One region of the Microbacterium faecale genome, then DNA from elsewhere that is predicted to be linked to it. Evidence: predicted binding sites of a transcription regulator. Region 1 holds the regulator's gene; the other holds the start of a gene.
The links. The regulator HrcA, encoded in region 1, represses chaperone genes, less so after heat shock. The targets are predictions, from matches to a motif close to TTNGCACTCGNNNNNNNCGAGTGCNAA.
Positions count from the first base shown of each region.

Region 2: a site for HrcA is predicted at 1,676-1,702, ahead of groES (co-chaperone GroES). Genes of this name have one in related genera too.

Region 1 covers NZ_BMHO01000001.1:2,143,841-2,148,047, forward strand. Annotated here, with positions in the region: gene IEW87_RS10150 (16S rRNA (uracil(1498)-N(3))-methyltransferase) at 1-180, opposite strand, end outside; gene dnaJ (molecular chaperone DnaJ) at 188-1,297, opposite strand; gene hrcA (heat-inducible transcriptional repressor HrcA) at 1,359-2,393, opposite strand; gene hemW (radical SAM family heme chaperone HemW) at 2,455-3,675, opposite strand; gene IEW87_RS10170 (DUF1990 domain-containing protein) at 3,675-4,207, opposite strand, start outside.
Region 2 covers NZ_BMHO01000002.1:195,526-199,732, forward strand. Annotated here, with positions in the region: gene guaB (IMP dehydrogenase) at 1-300, opposite strand, end outside; gene IEW87_RS13870 (class I SAM-dependent methyltransferase) at 449-1,648, opposite strand; gene groES (co-chaperone GroES) at 1,790-2,086, shown strand; gene IEW87_RS13880 (mechanosensitive ion channel family protein) at 2,167-3,261, shown strand; gene IEW87_RS13885 (hypothetical protein) at 3,258-3,674, opposite strand; gene tsaD (tRNA (adenosine(37)-N6)-threonylcarbamoyltransferase complex transferase subunit TsaD) at 3,671-4,207, opposite strand, start outside.

The DNA of each region.
Region 1 (4,207 bases):
GCTCGGATCGACCGACAGTACCTCCCCCTCGATCCACGCGCCGCGGCCATCCGTGATCGTCACCGTCTCCCCCGGTCGCACGCGGCGCACGGCCGCGGCGTGGTGCGCCTCCGCGCCCGCCAGCGCGATCGTGTCGCCAGCGACAGCGGTGACGGATTCGTCGATGAAGTGGAGGGCCATCGGCGTCTCAGGCGCGGAATCGGTCGCGGAGCTTCGAGAACAGACCCTGCTGGTGCTCGGCAAGCCGGGGATCCGGGGCCTTCGTGCGGGTGGCCAGTTCCTCGACGAGTTGCCGCGTCTTGTGGTCAACCTTCGTCGGTGTCACGACCTGCACGGCGACCCGCAGGTCACCGCGGCGCTTCGAGCGCAGGCCCGTGATACCGCGATCGGCGATCTTGAGCACATCGCCTGACTGGATGCCCGGTCGGATCTCGAGTTCCACCGCGCCGTCGAGGCCGTCGATTGAGGTGGTCGTTCCAAGGATCGCGTCGGTCATCGACACCTCGAGCGTCGCGAGGAGGTCGTCGCTCTCGCGGCTGAAGACTGCGTGCGGTTCGACGTGGACCTCCACGTACAGGTCTCCGTTCGGGCCGCCGGCCGGGCCGACCTCGCCCGAACCAGGCAACTGCAGGCGAAGCCCCGTCTCGACACCCGCGGGGATGTCGAGCCCGACCGTGCGACGCGAGCGCACGCGTCCCTGTCCCTGGCAGGTCGTACACGGGTGCGGGATGCGGGTGCCGAAGCCCTGGCAGGACCCGCACGGCTGCTGCGTGACGACGTTACCGAGGAGGCTGCGCACCTGACGCTGGACGTGACCGGAGCCACCGCAGACGTCGCAGCGCTCGGGCTCGGTGCCGGGCTGGCAGCACGATCCCTGGCAGGTGTCGCAGAGCACCGCAGTATCGATCTCGACCTCGCGGCGCGTGCCGAACACGACGTCGCCCAATTCGAGCGAAAGCCGCACGAGCGCGTCCTCGCCCTTCGCGCGGCGGGACCGCGGCCGGCCCTGCCGACCACCCCCGCCAGCGGCTCCGAAGAACGCCTCGAAGACGTCGCCGAAGCCCCCGAATCCGCCGAAGCCGCCCATCTGCTCGTCGCCACCCATGTCGTAGCGGCGACGCTGTTCGGGGTCGCTCAGCACGTCGTACGCGTGTGTGACGTTCTTGAACTCCTCCGCTGCTTCGGGCGTCGCGTTCACATCCGGGTGGAGGCGTCGGGCGAGCTTGCGATACGCCTTCTTGATCTCCTCGGCGCTCGCCTCGCGCGAAACGCCCAGCACGTCGTAATGGTCTGCCACAGGTCACCTTTCCGCGGAGGATCCGCGTGTTCTGCCTCGTGTCTGTCGTCTGGAGCCGCGCTCAGCGACTCTCGTCCTCTTCGAGCACCCTGGTGAGGTACCGCGCGACCGCGCGGGCCGAGGCCAGGTTGCGGGGATAGTCCATGCGCGTCGGCCCCATGAGCCCGACGCGGGCGCGTCCGACGGTCGCGTCGTACTCGCTCGCCACGATCGACGCCTCGCCGAGCCCGAACGGCTCGTTCTCGCGTCCGATGCTCGTCGCGAGGCCATTGTCATCGGCCGCCATCTCGCTCATCAGGCGCAGCAGCGTCACCTGCTCTTCGATGGCCTCGAGAAGCGGATGGATGCTGCCGCGGAAGTCGGCGCCGCGCCGCGCGAGCGTGGCGCTGCCCGCCATCACGAGGCGGTTCTGCCGGAACTCGTCCAGCTCTTCCGCGATCGCCGAGGTGATGGCGGTCAGCGCCATCTCTCCGGTGTCGGTCGTGGACGCCTGGGCGTGAGCGCCTGCGGCCAGGTCAGCGGACTCGCCCGCGAGGCGGCCGACGACCAGGGGCTGCAGCCGTGCGAGGATCCGGTCGAGCGCCACCGCGTCGATGTCGTGCTCGAGCACGGTGAGCCGCTGCGAGACGCGACCGGTGTCGGTCACGAGGATTACGAGCACGCGTCGCACGTCGAGCGCGACCAGCTGCAGGTGCGTCACGGTCGCTCGTGCGAACGACGGGTATTGCACAAGCGCCACCTGCCCGGTGAGCTGCGTCAGCAGGCGCACGGTGCGCGAGAGCAGATCATCGAGATCAGCCGGATCCGCGAGGAACGACTCGATCGCGACGCGCTGGGCGGGCGACAGCGGACGGACATCCGCGAGGTGGTCGACGAACGCGCGGTAGCCCTTGTCGGTCGGCACGCGGCCCGACGACGTGTGCGGCTGAGCGATCAGCTCTTCTTCCTCGAGCGCCGCCATGTCATTGCGGATCGTCGCCGCGGAGACACCGAAGGAGTGGCGATCGACGATCGCTCTGCTGCCGACGGGTTCGTGTGTATCGACGTAGTCAGTCACGATGGCGCGCAGCACCTGGAGTCCGCGATCGCTGACCATGGGCGCTCCTCTCGTTCCTGGCACTCGCTCGGTTCGAGTGCCAAGTCTACTCGCTGGGGCCTCACCCCTCGGTGAGGGCGTGCACGACCGCGTCGGCAAGCAGCCGCCCGCGACGCGTGAGGACGACGCGTCCGCCGATAGCGGCGCGCCCGTCGACGAGCCCGTCGGCCACGAGACCGGCGACGGCCGGACGCGCGGCGGCGGCGAGCTCCGCGGTCGGCATGCCCTCGCGGATCCGCGTCTGCAGCAGCACCCGCTCGAGGGCGCGCTGGCCGTCGTCCAGCGTCTCGCGGCCCGCAGCTGGCGAGGATCCGGAGGCCAGTCGCTGTGCGTAGGCCGCCGGATGTTTGACGTTCCACCAGCGCACCCCGGCCACATGGCTGTGCGCCCCCGGACCGAAGCCCCACCAGTCCGTTCCGCGCCAGTACGCGAGATTGTGTCGCGAGCGCTTCCCGACGCTGGTGGACCAGTTCGACACCTCATACCACTCGAGACCGGCGGCCTGGAACGCGTCGTCGGCGAGCTCATACATATCGGCCTGGAGATCGTCGTCGGGAGCGACCACGTCGCCGCGTGCGATCTGACGGTGCAGCTTCGTTCCCTCCTCCACGATGAGGGCATACGCCGAGATATGGTCCGGACGGTGAGACAGTGCGGTCTCGACCGATTCGCGCCAGTCGTCCAGCGTCTCCCCGGGCGCGCCATAGATGAGATCGACGCTCACCTCGAGGCCCGCGCCACGGGCGAGCTCGACCGCGGTGCCGACGTTCTCCCTGTCGTGCGTGCGGTCGAGCGCGGCGAGTACGTGCGGCACGGCCGACTGCATCCCGACCGACATTCGGGTCACGCCGGCCACGGCGAGACGGTCGACGACCTCCGCGGTCACGGTGTCCGGGTTTGCCTCGACCGTGATCTCGGCGTCATCGTGCACGCCGAAGGCGTCCCGCACGCCGTCGAGCATCCGCGCGAGGTCGCCGGCCGGCAACAGCGTCGGCGTTCCGCCTCCGAAGAAGACCGTGCGGGCAGGGCGGGCCGGACCGGCGTCAGCGAGCACGTCGCGCGCCAGCGCCACCTCGTCGAGGAGCGTGTCGGCGTATTGGTCCTGACGCGCGCCGCGCAGTTCCGTGGACGTGTAGGTGTTGAAGTCGCAGTACCCGCACCGCACGCGACAGAAGGGAACGTGCAGGTAGACGCCGAAATCGGTGTCGGCATCGACGCGCGCACTCGGGGGCAGCAGTCCGTCGTGTGGGGCGGGGTCGCCGAGCGGGAGCCGCGAGGCCATTACGCGAACAGCGGTGAGACCGCGCGCAGGTAGGCGGAGTTCATCAGGCGGCGTCGGCGCCGCACGAGACGACGGAACACTCGGTACACCCAGCCGACCGGTACGTCGAACGCCCGCACTTCGAACCAGACCTCGTCGTCGCCGCGCCATTCGACGCTGAAGAGCACCTCACCGCTGACGATCGTCGCGTCGACGGTGCCGATCGCGAACGCCGTGCGCCGCGACTCCTCCGCAACGAAGATGACGCGGTAGTCGCCGTTGGCCTTGCGCCCGCGTGCACGCCCGGTCAGGTGCGCGGTCGCCCCCGCCGTGACGTACGGCACGCCGTCTTGGGTGTACGGCTGATCCGCGTCGCTCTTCGTCGGGGCCACCGGGGCGCCGTCGGGGGCGAAGCTCACGCCCGTATAACCGGGCCCCGACGAGGGGCGGACGTCGGTGAGCTCCAGACCGGCGCCCGTGACGACGCGCCAGGAGAGCAGGTCGTCGGCCGCTTTGCGGAAGCGTTCCTCGCCGCTCCCGATCCGCCACGAAT
Region 2 (4,207 bases), on a different contig from region 1:
GGGGTCGGTGACCATGCCCGATTCGCTGCGCTTGACGCGGTCGACCGCGGCCGCCTGCTCCTCGATCGACATGTTGCGATGCAGGATCCCCATACCGCCCTGACGGGCGATCGCGATCGCCATCCGGCTCTCGGTCACCGTGTCCATCGCCGCGGAGAGCAGCGGCATCTCGACCCGGATCCGCCTCGTCAGCTGCGAGGAGGTCTCTGCCTCACTGGGGATGACGTCGGTGTGCCCCGGCAGGAGCAGCACGTCGTCGTAGGTGAGTCCGATGAAGCCGAAGGGATCGTGATCCGTCATGGGGTGGTCTCCTGGTGCGCGCAGTCGGGTGGGGCCATTCTATGGCGTTCCACCTGGGCGAGCGCCGCGCTGCCCTACGAACAGGGTCGCCACACTTTGCAGGCGCGCGGGGTGCGTACCTGCATTCTTTGGCGACCCAATGGCGGGGTCACGAGGTGACGCGGTCGGCGAGGATCGCGGTGCGCTTGTCGCCGATCCGCGTGAGGATGAGGGTCGCCGATTCGCTACCCGACAGCTTGAGTCGGCGGCGCAAGGCGGCGGGATCCACGTCGACGCCGCGCTTCTTGATCTCGAGCGTGCCGATGTCGCGCGCCCGCAGCTCGCGCGCGAGCCGTTTCGGATCCGTCGACAGCGTCTCGCGCACGCGGAACGTCGACGCGAAGACGCTCGTCCTCGCCGCGTCGCCGGTGAGGTACGCGATCCGTTCCGAGACGGGGCCCGCGTCGAGCTCGCGGGCGACGTCGCCGACGAGCCGTGCACGGATCACGGCCCCCTCGGGCTCGTGGAGGTACGCGCCGAGTGCGCGCACGGGCTCGTCCTCCGTATCCGCGGACGCGGTGAGCTCGCGCGCGGATCCGTCGCGGAGCACGAGCGCGGCACGACGCACGCCGTCGCGTGCGAGCGCGCCCGTCCACACGACGAGTTCGACGGTCGAGCCGTCGACACTGATCCACTGGGTTTCGGCATCGGCGGGCAGGGCGTCGCGATCGTGGGCCGGACCGAGCTTCATGCCCGTTGGCAGACGACGCGCGAGGTCGAACGCCCAGGTCAGGGATGGCGAGTAATCGTCGGCGGAGAGCCGCCGGGTCTCCGTGTGGCCGGAGGTCCGGCGCGCCGGATCGAGCCAGATCGCGTCGATCCCCTCGAGGCCGGTCTCCTCCGCGCGTCCGTGGCGCACGTCGACACGACCGCCATCCCGGAACGGCGCCAGGTTGTATGCGGCGAGGGCCGCCGTGACCTCGTCGGCGTCGACGGCGAGGACCCCGAGGCCGAGGGAGGCGAAGGCGAGGCTGTCGCCGCCGATGCCGCAGCCCAGGTCGGCAACGCGCGTCACGCCGGCGTCGATGAATCGCCCGGCGTGATGCGCCGACACCGCCATGCGCGTCGCCTGTTCGAGCCCCGCGCGAGTGAAGAGCATCCGGTCCGCGAACTCCCCGAACTTCGCGCGGGCGCGCTGCCGCAGCCGCACCTGTCCGACGACGGCGGAGACGAGGTCGGGGCCGTGCCCTGCCGCGCGCAGCCGCGAGACCGTACGCGCCACGTCGGAGGTCGTCTCGACGGGGTCCAGCTCATCGATGAGCCGCATCGCGTCGCGGGTGAGCAGCGCGTCGAGCTCAGCGTGGTCCATTCCTCCAGCGTAGAAGGTGGCCCCGCATTGGCACTCACGTTGCGAGAGTGCCAACCGCCGTCATACACTAATCATTAGCACTCTCGGGGTGAGAGTGCGAACCTTACGTCTTCTGTCAGGACAGGAAAGCAGAGGTACACCGTGTCGGTTTCCATCAAGCCGCTCGAAGACCGCATCGTCATCAAGCAGGTCGAGGCTGAGCAGACCACGGCCAGCGGTCTCGTCATTCCCGACACCGCCAAGGAGAAGCCCCAGGAGGGCGAGGTCGTGGCGGTCGGACCGGGTCGCATCGACGACAACGGCAACCGCGTTCCGCTCGACGTGTCGGCCGGGGACGTCGTTCTGTACAGCAAGTACGGCGGCACCGAAGTGAAGTTCGGCGCTGACGAGTACCTCGTGCTCTCTGCGCGCGACGTGCTCGCCATCGTCGAGCGCTGACGCTCACGATCGACTGAGAACCCCGGATGCATTGCATCCGGGGTTCTTCGTCTGTCGGGGATCCTCTTTAGGGTGGGGGCATGCATTCTGACGTGAGCGACATCGCAGAGAGTGTGACCGCAAACCCCTGGACGGCCTGGGGCGCCGTCGCGATCGCGATCGCCGTGGTCGTGGTCGTCGCCTTCGTCGTCGTCTGGGTCTTCAAGGCGGTGACGAACCGGCTCGGCCGCCGAGCGCGCGTCTTCGCCGAGCTCAACACCCGCTTCTCACAGCCGATCTTCTGGCTGTTCGTCGTCGTCGGTGCGAAGGCGACCGTCGTGACGCTCTTCCCGGACGGGTTCGAGACGCTGCGCGGAGCGCTGAGCTACGCCCTCACGCTCGCCATCATCGCCGTGGTCGGCTGGATCATCGGCAAGGTCCTCGTGTTCCTCATCGACGGGGCGAGCGTCAAACAGGAGGCTTCCGGGTACGACGAGTTCATCGCGCGGCGCCGTCGCACGCAGCTGCGGATGATCCGACGACTCGTGATGGCGCTGGTCGCGGTCCTGACCGTCGCCGCGATGCTCCTGACGATCCCCGGCGCCGAGACATTCGGGGCGTCGTTGTTCGCGTCCGCTGGTGTCGCGTCCATCGTGGCCGGTCTCGCCGCGCAGTCGACGCTGGGCAACGTCGTCGCGGGCATCCAACTCGCGTTCACGAATGCGCTCAAGGTCGGCGACACCGTCGAAGTCGACGGTCAGTACGGCACGATCGAGGAGATCACGCTGACGTACGTCGTCGTCCAGATCTGGGACGACCGGCGTCACATCATGCCGTCGACCTACTTCACGACGACGCCGTACACGAACTGGACGCGCAACCAGAGCGCGGTCACCGGCACCGTATTCCTCGACGCCGATTACACGGTGGACGTCGACGCCGTCCGCGCCGAGCTGGAGCGGATCGTGGATGCCGCCCCCGAGTGGGACCGGCGCAGCTGGGGTCTCATCGTCTCCGATGCGACGGGTGGCGTCGCGAAGCTGCGCGCGTCGATGACAGCGGCCGACGCCGACCTCCTCTGGTTCCTGCAGTGCCGTGTCCGAGAGCAGCTGCTGAAGTTCATCGCGACGCAGCGTCCGCAGGAGCTCGCTCGTTCCCGCGTGGTCGTGGATCCCGCGGCAGACTCGTCGTCTTAGACGGGAAGCTGTTCGAGCTGGGTGAGCGCCCACAGGACCCAGTACGCACTGAAGGCGGCTGAGGCGATGCCCGCGCCGATCGCCGTCCAGCACCACCCGCGTGGCTGCGCTCGCCGAGCCAGCGCGACGACGCCGAGCACGGCACCGACGAGGCCGAAACCTGCGCCCCACGGTCCGAACCATGACACGACGACGCCGATCACGGCGAGCGTCACCGCGACGAGGCCGAAGCGCGTGACGTTCTGCTGACGGGCGCGTCGTGCACGCGGGCGGTCCGCGACGTCCGGGTGGATCCAGCCGAACGTCTCGGCCGCGACGACCTCGATCGGGCCTGAGGTGGTGGGATCTGCCACGGACTTGCGCTCCTCGGCGCCTCGGCCGGGGAGCGTCTCGTGTGACGTCGTGTCGGTCACGCGACCGCCGCCTCGCGGGACGCGACCTGAATCTCCGTGACGGGGAGCGTCGAATCCGCCCCGAACGCGAGGGTCGACGGCGCGCGGCCATCCATGATGAGCTGCGACGCGAGCGCCGCGATCATCGCGCCGTTGTCGGTGCACAGACTGAGCGGCGGGATCCGCACGGCCACGCCCGCATCCGCGGCACGTTCGAGCGCGACGTCGCGGAGCCGCCGATTGGCGATCACTCCCCCGCCGAGCAGCAGGCGAGGGACGCCGCGCTCCGAGCACGCGTCCAGAGCCTTGGTGACGAGGACATCGACGACCGCCTCACGGAAGCTCGCTGCGACATCCGCGATGGGAAGCTCGTCGCCGCTGTCCGCGCGCTGCTCGACCCAACGGGCGACCGCGGTCTTCAGGCCCGAGAACGAGAAGTCCCACCGGTGTCGTTCGCGCTCGCTGGCGCGACTCAGGCCGCGCGGGAAGCGGATCGCGGCCGGGTCTCCGCCCACGGCGGCGCGATCGATCTCCGGGCCTCCCGGGTAGGGCAG